DNA from 4 places in the Candidatus Kuenenia stuttgartensis genome. Region 2 is predicted to be linked to each of the others. Evidence: riboswitches for the same ligand, from Rfam matches in the RefSeq annotation. Region 2 holds a riboswitch; each other region holds the start of a gene.

Region 1 (3,191 bases), 2.0 Mb from region 2:
CGGATTTGACTTCCCGTTTAATCAAAAACTCTTGTTCTGCCGCTGCTTCTTTTGGCATACGGCACACCTGTGGGATATGAATAACATCGCCCGCACGCAGGTGTTTCATCCACCATGTGAATGCGAAGAAGGAAACGTCCATAAATCGACGTCTTTGAGAGGGTATGCCTTCGTTGCACCATTCATAAACATTGTCAGCCATGCCGTTATTCGTACCGGACAGCACAAGGCATACCCTGTCAACTCCGATCTGCCTGCCAATTTCTCCCTCGCCTATTGTTTGGAGTATTTTTGGAATAGCCTCATCAACAGAAACAGACTCCATCAATATGTTCGACAGTATATACAGGATTTCATGCCGCTGTTCATTTTGCTTTTGTATTGTTATATCTTCCTTTATCGCAAAAAAATGTGTTATCATTCCTTCCTCATTCATGAGGGGAGAAATAGACGCCTTCTCCCAGTAGAAACTGCCGTCTTTTTTCTTATTACAAAACACCCCTTTCCATTTTTTGCCGGAGGTAATTGTTTCCCACAAATGTTTATACTCTTCGGGAGCAGTCCTGCCGGATTTCAGTATGCGGGGATTTGCCCCTGTAACCTCTTCCCGGGTATAGCCGGTGAGTTCAGTAAATTGCGAATTTACATATTCAATAGTTCCCTTTATGTCTGTCACAATTACTGCACATGGGATTTGTTCTATTAACGTGTAAAACATGATACGTTTATCTTTTCTGCCTGTTACCGCGCTCTGCGTGGCAACAAATTGTTTTGGACGCTCTGAGTCCGGATTATTACTCGAGATACAGGGCATCTGATCCTGCATTCCCACGCGAGAGCGCTGGAACGGGAAAAAACATTACACACTCTTTCGCATTGCTTGTTTTTCGTTGGGCAATGCCCATCCTACTTAACTCACTTTGTTCTGAATGATAAGAAAGACGTTGGGTTTTGCCTTTACAACAGACATGCTGGTTACTATTGAGGCGTGTAATCTGAAGGTGGTTACGATAGAGATATGTGCGGAGTGTGAACTTGCCGAGACGAAGCGTAAAGTTTGTATTGGCTTTCGCTACTGTGATTTGTCCGAACCTAAGAATCTGTGTGCATTCAAATAAATCAAAGGCGGAAAGCGATAGCTCTGTGCTGTATACGGCTGCGCTTCGCGCAGCCGTATAACCATAGCCGTATAACCATAGCCGTATAACCATAGCCGTATAACCATAGCCGTATAACCATAGCCGTATAACCATAATAGTCATGTAAGAATAAAGCACAGTAATGTCTAAAATCAAAAAAAATCTTACTGTCGAAGGCTGAATAATTCAGCACTTATCGGTAGTAAGGCTATCTTTGTACTGTAAGTAAAGACCTTTTACTTTGCGTCCCCTGATTGCTCAGGGTTTGCCTTTATCGATATTTTCATGAATCTTGTATTAAAAGCGGGAAATATACATTATTACCACGGGTTATTCAATAGTTATTTTTACCGGTATCAAAATTTTTGTAATACTTTAGTCCTATGAAAAAAACCGCTCGTTCCCAAGCTCCGGCTTGGGAACGGGATTGTTTGAGAAGCTCCAGCTTCGAATGGAAAAGGGAATGAACCCATTATGTCAGCTTGGAGGCTTTTCAGTATGTTACCCAAGATATTTGGGAACCTCTTTTGAATCGAATAATACACGAAGCTTCGCTTGCCGGCTAAATGGAAGCTAGAGCTTCCAACGCAATTACGTTCCCAAGCCGGACAGACTGGGTCAAATGAACTTTATTGTCTCAAAAGTGGGGACAACTCTTCGCATTATGCCTGTTTTCGACCCTATTTAGTGCTGTTTTCCCATTAAAGTGGAGAATGCCTGTCGTAAAATAGGATAAAATTGCCCATTTGACCCAGTCTGCGGAGCTTGGGAACGAGCATTTTTGTTTTTCCAAAAATCTAAACTGTTACAAATTTTTAGATCAGGCTGATTAAAGTATGGCTATAAACAGTGGTATAAAATTTGCGACAACGCTACATAATCATTTAAATGTTTCTGGTAACTATTCAGCTTAGAGGGGATTTAATTTGTACATAAGTTTTATAAAAACCAGTTAAACCACGGAACACGCGGAATACACGGAAATTGATTATTTTGCATAAGTTTTATAAAAACGTGTAAGTATCCTCTTAAAAAAATACTACATTGTGTGAGAAATCGTATTTTTAAACAGATGTTGATAATGGAAGATTAGTAGTGTTTAAAAATTAAACGTTTTGATATACTGAACTCAAAGTATTTTTTTTACGGGAAAAAAATTAAGTTTTATAATGCGTGGGACATTGAACGGTTTGTTTTTAATGGAAGGATAAATAAATGAAGCCGAAAGGTATAATTCTTATTGTCGATGACGAAGAAACAATCAGGCTTTCTGTCAGGGAGTTTTTAGATGCGCAGGGTTATGAAGCAATTGCCGCCGGTAGTTGCGAAGAAGCGCTGGAGAAAATGGATACATTTATGCCGGATTTGATACTGCTGGATTTGAGATTGCCCAATATAAATGGAGTGGAACTTATTGAAAAAATAAAAGAGAAAGACCCTAACGCGTTAATGGTGGTAATGACGGGATATGGAAGCGTAGACTCGGCAGTTGAAGTAATGAGACTAGGGGCATACGATTATTTAGAGAAACCGTTTAAGCTTGACAGGTTAAGGTCGGTGGTTGAAAAGGCATTAAGGAGGCAGGGGCTGCGCCAGGAGGTGCTTGAAATAAAGGAAAAGCAATGGACGTTTGATGAAGAATCGGACGGAATTATTATTGGCAATAGCCCGCAGATGAAAGAGATATATTCTCTTATTAAACAGGTGGCAAAAAGTTCTTCTACAACGGTGTTAATACAAGGAGAGAGCGGTACCGGGAAAGAGCTTGTTGCAAGGGCGGTGCACCGGTTAAGCGCAAGAAAATCAGGGCGTTTTGTGGATATAAATTGCGCTGCCCTGACGGAAAGCCTTCTGGAAGCAGAATTATTTGGTTATGAAAAAGGGGCATTTACCGGCGCGGCGACAGCCGGTAAACCGGGTTTGTTTGAAATTGCCGATAAGGGAACCGTTTTCCTTGATGAAATAGGCGAGATGGGGGTTTTGCTGCAGGCAAAACTTTTAAGAATTCTGCAGGAAAGGCAGTTCAAAAGGGTTGGCGGCATACAGGATATC
Region 2 (3,191 bases):
TTTCATTGACTCCATGGCTTGTTTTGCCATAACCACGTTATTCGACATGCTTTGCGCAAGATTTGTCAACGTATTATCCATAATAATCTCCTTTTCACCTCCTAAGTGATATCAAATTTTGACCAAACTATCTTATCGGCAGCAGCTTTTATTACTAATCAACCCTTTTTAATAGTCTGCAACATTCCCAAAAGGAAAAGCCTCCCAACCTCTCTTTCAAGAGGTTGGGAAAGGTTTTTTCCTTTCTCTACGATACCTCTAACCGAATAAAATCTTTGATTAACCATTCAAATTTAATCTCAATCCTACGATTGTTCATTAGCGTCGATTTTTCCCTTTTCCCTTGTCCTTGCCTTTATCGCCATCATCATCGTCTTCGTCTTCATCGTCGTTGTCATCGTTTTTTCCCTTCTTACTTCCCTTCACCTTAACGGTATCGCTTCCCTCGAATTTTGTACCATCTGATAATTCCCCTGTAATGGTAAATTCAACACTTTGTGATTCACTTGTTTTTAAATCTAAACCAACTTCTAAATCACTTATATTAAACTTGACCTTAAGTTTATTCTTTTTTTCATCACAATCAATTGCAACAGCACCTTCACACACTACTGTTTCACATACTATATCTTCGATATTATGCGTGGAAGGTAGTTTTATATTGGCAATAAACTTACCGTTACTATTAAGATTTATCGTCTTTGACTGGAAGCTCACATATGCCTCTATTACAGAAGGCGTCTCGACTGGTGTTGATGTGGGAGTTGCAGAAGGTTCTGTTGGCGTTGCCGCAGGCGTGGCAAATGACGTTGGTGTAGGCGTTATTTCGGCATCAGTAATCAAACCTCCCGGAACCAGCAATTCAACATCATCCCCGGATATCTCTGCCGAAACTTCCAAAACAGAGGTTGAGTATGGCGCAACAGTTGCGGTAGGCGTCACAACGGGCGAGGTGGTTGCAATTGGAGATGCCGTTGCAACAGGAGTTGGAGAACCTGCCGGCAAAGGAGAAGCAACGGCAATGGGAGAAGGCGTTGGGGTTCCTGTAGGGGAAGCCTTTTCGTTAATAACGACGCTTACAATCTCCACTTTATCGCCTGATTGAAGAACAAGGTCCATATCCTCCAACGCAATTCCCTCTTCAATCTCAAATGGAAATTCATATGGCTTTGCGATATCGTTCACTTCTGTTTCAATTACCAAGGCACATGTTTTATTGGCATACAGTAGTGTATCAAGATGTATTAAATTGGATATTGATAATTTTACTTTTCCATTTTTGTTTATTTCAACACTTGCATCTAATTTGTCTCCATCAAAAGCGCTTGAATCACTGACGGTAAGGCTGGTTTTATAAAGGGTATCCGCTCCAGCCCCCTCCACTACAAACGACAAATAAATACCTGTAAATACAATCGTCCATACACTTAAAACTAATTTCCTTTTCATCATTTTACTCCTTTCCAAAAAAAATTTCTCTAACAAAAACAACAATTTTATACCCATTGTAAAATAAAAAAACCCAAGACAATATGCCACATATGCCTTGGGTTTTGGGTTATCTTAAAAGCCTATTGAAATCTTGAACCTAATCAATAAAGCATCACATTTTATAAAAGGGATTCAACCGTAAGTTTATAGCTAAACCTTTTACAAACAAAATACTTACCGGCTCAGCGCCTGATCAATAAACAGCTTTTACACCATTATAGGTGGCAACCTGGCATTCTTTCCAAAAAATAAGACCCATGGCTTTGCGTCCCAACCTCACGATTGGTTTGCCTTTGTATGCACACTTTTACCAAAATACATTAATTAGTCAAGAAAATTATCGCGGTTTGGCAAAAAAAATATTTTAAAATATTTGTAACTCTTTAGTCTTTTTAAAAAGACTTTAACTTTTATGTTTACAACACACATTCCGACACCGAGGGAGGATGTGTGCAGTAAGCATAGCAACAGTTCAGCCGGTTTGAAATGTATGTGGAATACAACTTGGTTAAGAAATATTTACGGTCTCACTCGAAACCACTGGCTGGCTAATAGTACCGGTTTGATCTCTGTAACCACAAAAAAGTCACACTGCTTAACTCCTTATTGTAAACCTCTATCATCCCCCTTTTCTCATGAATGCTCAATCTGTGTAGATTTTTTTTAAGCCATTCGTTCTCCACCTTCAATTTCCTTATTTGCCGATACAACTCATCTATTACTTTCTCCTTCTCTCCGACTAACTTCGCCTCCTTCTCCTGAAATATCCCACCTAATCCTTCTATCGCTCGTTTACGCCATTTTGCTATTTGCGTCCTATGCATTTCGTACTGTGATGACAACTCTGCTAGCGTTTTTTCATCCCTGATCGCTTCTAATGCCACTTTTGCCATAAATTCTGTATTAGAACTCTTTCTCATTTTTCAGACCTCCATTGTTATTATATCCTACCCAAAATGCATCTTAACTACTGGTCTGAAAATGCCAGTCAATTATAGTTCGCAAAGATATCTGCAGCGGTTGATGAACTCTTAACGAAAACAATACGGCGCAATGGCAACCAGCTTGTTGAAAACCAAACAGCGTTTACTCCCCATAGCCTTGATTGAAATGTTATGCACTTGTTTTATTAAATGAGTGGACTTTATTTTCAATTCTGTTTTTTCCGCTCGCTTTTATTGTGTACATGAGATTATCAGCTTCTTTTATTAATTCATTCAATTTGCAAGATTCGGAGCATGTGACAAGGCCTATGCTAAAAGTCACCGGCCAATTATTTTCATGCACCATATCTAAAAGAGCATGTCGTAATTTATTTAAAGCTGTAATAGCACTTTGAGCATTTGTTTCTGGCATTAGAAGTGCAAATTCATCACCTCCGAGTCTCGATACTGTATCAATTGATCGAATGTTTTCTTTTATTGTGCCAGCAACTACTTGCAAGAGTTTATCACCGGCACTGTGACCAAGGGTATCATTTACCTGCTTAAAATTATCGATATCAATATAAGCAAGTGACAATGGGTGAATAAATCTTGCAATTCGTTCTATTTCTTTTGTAGCTATTTCATAAAAAAAACGCCTATTAGCCACTCCCGTTAAAAAATCGTTTCGCGCCATAGATTTTTCCTTATTTAACAGATTTCTGACTTTGTCAATGGAGGAGGTAACAATTAAGAAGAACCCTAACCGCATAATCG
Region 3 (3,191 bases), 1.4 Mb from region 2:
TCTGACTCTGACTCTGTCTCTGACCCGGTCTCTACTGTCGACAAAGCACCATCTCCCGATACGGTAAAGATGTATCCTTCACCTATGTTATCCTTGCTCTTTAAACTTACCTCGTTACCAACAATGCTGACATCGGCGCTCCCATCCCCTGACTCAACAAAATAACCGTCAGTCCGCTGCACCGCGGTTACCGTCTCACCCACATTAAGCGTTATAGCCCCTGACAACGTCAAAAACACAGCAAAAAGCTTTCCTGTCTTTGGATGACGTGAATACATGACATCACTCCCCGCATAACTCTTTGTACTATGATAAACACTGCCATCCCATGTACGTTCACTGAGCGGCACATTATTAAGATTATCCCAGTTGGGTATGCACCTTATGAGTTTGAGTCGGGGAGAAACCTCGGTAATACTCTTAAAACCCGACATATCTCCTGTGTCGCCAAACCACCCAAACCAATTATACCAGCCGCCGTTAATGCCAGCCTTGGCTGCAAAAAGACGATTCCTGTATTCATCTGCTTCGTTTGTTTGGGAGTTGCCAACCTTGTCTTTTGTAATATCTACCCCGGCATTAAAATTGTTGGCATCATCTACATAATTTGTATTTTGCGGGCTTTTTTGGCTTAGCATATCCGGCGTTAGCTCATCCTTGTCTGCCCGGACTTTTACCTGATATATCCATTCATCATTGTCCGACTCACTATAGAGCAACGTTGGTTGAACGATCCATTTAGAATTCGTGAATTCCTGAGAAATCCTTGTCCTTAATTTCTTGTAAAATGCAGCCATTCCCTCTGAATACGTTGCATACTCATGGGTAATGGCGCCATGCACCAAACCCAGATCCGCTCCTGTCCAATAAGACAAATCTACAGATATGTTATTCCCCGTTTCGTCTAATCTGTAAAATTCACCTGCAAGCTTTGGCTCATCAATTATATATCCGCCAAAGGTGAACGGCAACCCTGGGTTTTCATAACTCTTTGCCAGGCTTATAATATTTTCAACTACCTCATCAATAACCGCCTGTTGCTGAAAATCCCACATTACGTAAAATTGCTCTGAAGACCCGGCAGGGTGATAACCTGTCGCCAGATTGTAAGGAAACGGATCATGGCTTTTCCATACCATACGCTGATTGTAAAATTCCTTAGCTTCCTCTGAAAGAGGCTGCGTAATGTCTATCGCCCTGCTATATCCTGATAAAATCTGTGGATACCATTGTGGGTTGATCAGATAATACTTAAGGCCTGTGCAATTGGGATTATTGTGATAGTCTGTAACTTCTGAGGATGGATTTATCGCAATGGAATCATACCCCATCTGCCTTGCATAGCTAACGTCCTCAGATGGTTTATCATTCCAGTGTATGCCATAAATATTTTGATATGCTTTTTCTTCCGCAAAATTCTTTTCGTTGAAAATAAAAATATGGGCAAATATTAAAAAGAAAATACTTACGCTGCTGATTCTTAGCTTCATTGCTATTGCTCCTAATAAAAGATTAACTAACAAACATGGTGACCTGGCGAGCTTCGGTATTTCCGAAGCCCCATGGCTTTGCGTCCCAACCTCACGATTGGTTTGCCTTTTTCACGTCTGCTATCTCTTATCAGGAGTTAGCAAACATAAAACTCAATATTTAGATTTGGCGATTCCTCCCTTCTCACTTAAAAATCTTTATTTACGATTTATCTCTACAAATGAGTCCAGTTTTTTTAAATGTAACTACAACAACTGCAGCTTTCGCAGTTCGCGCAGATTTTGTAATATTAAATTCCACAAATTATTTTTATCTTTTGTCCCTGTAATCTGTGAAATCTGCGGTTACAAACACTTTTATTGGTCTGAAGTTTTACCTCGTTAACTGTTATAAATATCGACAATTCTTGAAAATATTTAATAAAATTATAAAACTATTTTTAAGAAAAATATTCTCAAAACTAAATATACTACAACCTAAATTCTGCAATGCAATAGCACGTAGATGAGCGCTGACAAAAGCGGATTAAACAAGGTGCAAAGGTTGCACATTCTAAAAGCTCATAAGAAGTTAAAATTCCCTTGCACTGCCCCTCCTGGTTATGTTTAATATTGCTTGTAATTTTATTTTCTCAGTTGGTTACACTAACAACATCCGTTTTACAAAGCATAAGGTATTATGATGAGATTACTATTAGATATCGCCCGAAAATATCGTAAAAAATTTCAACATTATCAGACTTACCAGAAAATAAAATATTTTGAATCTATCAATAATTTTGACCCAAAGAAAAATATAATAATTACAGGATCTCCGAGAAGTGGTACTACGTGGCTACAAGAGTTGTTTTGTGACATTGAAAAAACGTATCCGTTGTTTGAACCACTGCATCTTGATGGCTCCCCAAAGTTTAAAGAAATAGGTTTTGAGTGGGGACAGTACATTCCAGAAGATTATAATTGGCCTGAAGCAAAGGAGTTATTCGAAAGCCTTTTTAGAGGACAATATTTAACACCGTTCATGATTTCACATGCCAGGGTAGCGCAATTAAAAAATGCAGATTTCTTAATTATTAAATATGTAAGAGCAAATTCATTATTACCTTGGTTCGTTAGGCAATTCGATATCAGGCCACCTATTTATATTCTTAGGCATCCATGTGCTGCAATTGCTTCACAGATGAAAATGAACTGGTACACATGTTCAAAATTTACCATACCAAAAACGAAGTTCCCTGAAAAATATACAAAATATGAACATATATTAAATAATATTAATACAACACTAGAATATGTAGCAGCCAAATGGTGTTTGGATAATATAATACCATTAAATCATCATGGAAATAATAGACTATGGATAACCGTTTTCTATGAAAATTTAATTGCGAACCCTCATGAAGAAGTACCCTATATTTTTAATAGGCTCAATCTGGAATTACCTCGAAATCTATGGTATAAGGTTAATGTACCAAGTGCTATGACTGGTAGCATCTCGCCATTAAGACAAAACAAAATAGAACAATTAAGTAAATGGAAAAATGAGTTATCAGAAAGGGATATTGACTCTATCCTGGGTATGCTTAAAAAATTTGAGATAAAAATTTATGATGATAACATTTTCCCTGTTAAAACCAAGCAAACTCCAGCGAGGTAAAACCTCAGACCAATAAAAACCCCCATTTTTTTGTATAGTTCCTC
Region 4 (3,191 bases), 940 kb from region 2:
GGGCTATTTGCGATTTTCCACTGGCAGTGGGGCCGGTTAGTATGCAGATTGTATGTGACATAAAATTTTTATTTTCTGTTATCAAAAGCCAGGATGTTTTTATTATATTTTTTAGGGGACAGCCGTAACAGCATTATACAAAATGATTTATAATAAGCAAAATAAATGTAATTCCGGCTTGTTCCCAAAATTCGTTCTTCTAGTTCCTACGCCCTGCGTCACATCAAAGTAAAGGCCATCGAATAATATGAAGCCTGTGCCACCAGACATAAAGCGTCTTGAATTCACACCTCTCCCACGGTAATTAATCAACTTGGGTACTTTCTGACAAAAAAAACACTTTAAGAGTTCTGACATTAAGAGCAATAACCGAATAAAGTTGCTACCAAACCCAGCCTAATTTAAAATTCCGTACCCTTTGCCATTTTTGCATTGTCTGATCCTCTGTTTTTCTTTAACGGGTCAAAAAAATTGTTTGAGGTAATTGCTGCTACATTTTGCATTCCATTTCCCATTACCGTTGCTATTTTCGAGGTGCAAACCATTTCGCATGCCGGCATGGAGCATAAATTGAGGATGCCGAAGATGATCGCACCACAGAGGATAGTCCCTTTAACAAATCCTAATACCGCGCACAATACATTATACCAACCGCCCATTTTCAAATTGTCGACCATGTTTTTGGGAAAATCTGAAATAATTGTGGTTATAAGCGCTGCAAGGCCGAACAGGATGAAATAACTCAATACATTGTGCAATGAAACCGAAAACACATTGCAGAAGATGTTGCTTATGACTGCATGGTAAAAAAGCGCCACACAAAAAGAGAGAAACAAACTACAGATTCTAAGAATTTGGCATATTGGTCCGTCAACAAAGCCAAAAATCACTGAAATACAAAGGACTACAGATAGTATTATATCAATCCAATTCATTTATAAAAATCCCCTCTGAACTCGCCAAAATGGTATTGCTAATTCAAAGCGTTTAAAATTTCCCGGCACATTTTATTATAGGAATACAATGAAAGGACAAAATGGATTCTGAGGATAATTTCCTCTTTTTTTGCTGTTTCGGGATTTGAACAATACTGTAAATATTGAGCGTGTATAATACTCACCTGTACATCCTCCTGAAACGGGTTTGATGCAATGGATTGTTTTAAGGCTTGTTCTGCGGCAGAATAATTTGAAATGAATAAATACATTTCCCCCAGTTTGTTGAGGATTATTACTTCCTGCGGATTCAATTCAGAAGCCCGTTTCAGAAGCATGATAGCCTCATTGCTATTCCCTAATTGGGCGTAAAGACTTCCCAGATTAAACATTGCCTTTACATAATGAGGGTCTTTTCCCAAAACAAGCTCATATTCTCTTATCGCATCGTCAAACATGTCATGTGTATCATAGAGAACTGCCAGGCAGAAATGCGGAAAAATGGCATCAGGGTAGCGTGCGATAGTCTTTTTATATTGTTCTATTGCTCCGTTGTAGTTACCTTCCAATTCCAGAATTTTAGCAATATTAACCAGCGCCTCAATATTTTCAGGATTTATTGTTAAGGCTTTTTTGTACATTTGTTTTGCGCTGGCAAACCGAAACATTTTTTCATAAACATAGCCAAGATTGTTAAGTGTTTCTGCGTTATCAGGTTCTAATGAGGCTGCTTTTTGCAGATAATGGAGCGCCTCGCCGTAATCGTTTCTGGCAAGGTAGATAAATCCCAGTTTTACATAGGCGTCAGTGAAGGCACTATCACTCTTAAGGCTTTGTTTGTAAGCATCTATTGCTTGTTCCGAATTGGGGAAAAGGCGGTCATATTTTTTCCCTTCCGCAAACAATTTTCGTGCTAATATTTTCTTGTTCATTGTGGTAGACATGATAATAGAGTAGTAAAAAAATTTACCGAAAAGTATGCAGCATACTTGCTGCCGTACCGGTATGATTTGATAGTATTCAGCAGCATATTAAAATCATTTTGCGGAAAAACCTCCTTTCATCAAAAGAAAAAGACCCGGGGCAGATATTGGCATCTTACGTCCGGGTCTTAGTTACACAATGAGAAGGTAAATACCTTATTATTTAAAGTTCATAGATCGGGTATTGCCGGATTCATTGTTACCGCCGCAATACCCGCGATAAAGCATACAAAAGCTATGCAAGATATGTTGTGAACATTAAATAAACTCTTTTACCGACTGAATTTGGCGACCTGGCATTCTTCTTTCCTGAAGACCCATGGCTTTGCGTCCCAGCCTCACAATTGGTTTGCCTTTTTTCAAATTGTTTTTGTTTTTTGTTACATTATATTTTTGCCTCATCCGCAGAATCTGTGGGTAAGTATTGGTTCCGGCAAATTACCAAGAGTATGATACAAGGCTGTTTGCAGGCATTCCAGAGATTTATAACCATAAGCCTTTCTCATAGTCAGTTTCGCCTTAAGGTTAAACCCCTCAACCGTACCGGAAGAAAGTCTGCCATCAGCCTTGAACCAGTTGAGAATGAGCTGCTTGTGATTGCGCAACATCTTTGCCACTTTTTTCATAGGTTCCAGGTTGGTTTTTAGGGTTCTCGTAATCCAGTTCTCGAGAAACCTGTCTGCATACGCCGGATACTTATACTCCCAAAAACGCTGAAAATCTTCACGCATTAAATATGCCTTTATTGAACTCAGGTTGATCTTAACTATCTGGCTTAACCGTACCGTTTGCTTTTCTGTCAAGTTCTCAGGCCTTTTCAACAGTAACCAACGGCTCTTTTCCAAAACATTGTCTGTGCCTTCATCCTTGAGCTTTTTGACCTCTTCCCTCCGTATCTGGTCTATGGCTTCATTGAATTTCTTCATGATGTGGAAACGGTCAAGAATATTAAGCGCCTGGGAAGCCTTCTTCGCTATCACCTTCAGGTACGGCGACCACATATCGCTGCAAACGAATTTGATTCTCAGACAACGTTCTATACCTAACTCCATGAAAAACTTCCGCAGGGTCTTTGCCTTCCGCTCAGGGCCACTCCATAAAAGCCTTTTGGCATGCGAATCAAGCTGATATACAAGGGTTAAATACTTGTGGCCACTCCAGACTTGTATCTCGTCTATTCCTATTTCCGTTATATTCTCCAAGTCCCTGTGGGCAAGGCCGTAGGCAACTACAAACTGCACTGCCCTATACACACTGTCCCAACTGGACTTGA

The links. Region 2 has a riboswitch for cyclic di-GMP ahead of KSMBR1_RS16960 (hypothetical protein). Riboswitches for the same ligand answer to the same signal wherever they lie in the genome.
Region 1: another riboswitch for cyclic di-GMP. It lies ahead of KSMBR1_RS22360 (hypothetical protein); the one in region 2 lies ahead of KSMBR1_RS16960 (hypothetical protein).
Region 3: another riboswitch for cyclic di-GMP. It lies ahead of KSMBR1_RS02675 (Ig-like domain-containing protein); the one in region 2 lies ahead of KSMBR1_RS16960 (hypothetical protein).
Region 4: another riboswitch for cyclic di-GMP. It lies ahead of KSMBR1_RS12635 (tetratricopeptide repeat protein); the one in region 2 lies ahead of KSMBR1_RS16960 (hypothetical protein).

The regions. Positions count from the first base shown of each region.
Region 1 covers NZ_LT934425.1:1,230,660-1,233,850, forward strand. Annotated here, with positions in the region: gene KSMBR1_RS05615 (diguanylate cyclase domain-containing protein) at 1-814, opposite strand, end outside; gene KSMBR1_RS22360 (hypothetical protein) at 795-1,253, opposite strand; cyclic di-GMP riboswitch class I at 1,335-1,419, opposite strand; gene KSMBR1_RS05620 (sigma-54-dependent transcriptional regulator) at 2,355-3,191, shown strand, end outside.
Region 2 covers NZ_LT934425.1:3,640,589-3,643,779, reverse strand. Annotated here, with positions in the region: gene KSMBR1_RS16965 (hypothetical protein) at 1-81, opposite strand, end outside; gene KSMBR1_RS16960 (hypothetical protein) at 319-1,452, opposite strand; cyclic di-GMP riboswitch class I at 1,712-1,793, opposite strand; gene KSMBR1_RS16955 (hypothetical protein) at 2,040-2,411, opposite strand; gene KSMBR1_RS22525 (GGDEF domain-containing protein) at 2,605-3,191, opposite strand, start outside.
Region 3 covers NZ_LT934425.1:590,274-593,464, forward strand. Annotated here, with positions in the region: gene KSMBR1_RS02675 (Ig-like domain-containing protein) at 1-1,490, opposite strand, end outside; cyclic di-GMP riboswitch class I at 1,525-1,607, opposite strand; gene KSMBR1_RS02680 (sulfotransferase) at 2,170-3,147, shown strand.
Region 4 covers NZ_LT934425.1:2,700,973-2,704,163, forward strand. Annotated here, with positions in the region: gene miaA (tRNA (adenosine(37)-N6)-dimethylallyltransferase MiaA) at 1-61, opposite strand, end outside; gene KSMBR1_RS12630 (CvpA family protein) at 402-935, opposite strand; gene KSMBR1_RS12635 (tetratricopeptide repeat protein) at 974-1,867, opposite strand; cyclic di-GMP riboswitch class I at 2,203-2,282, opposite strand; gene KSMBR1_RS12640 (ISL3 family transposase) at 2,317-3,191, opposite strand, start outside.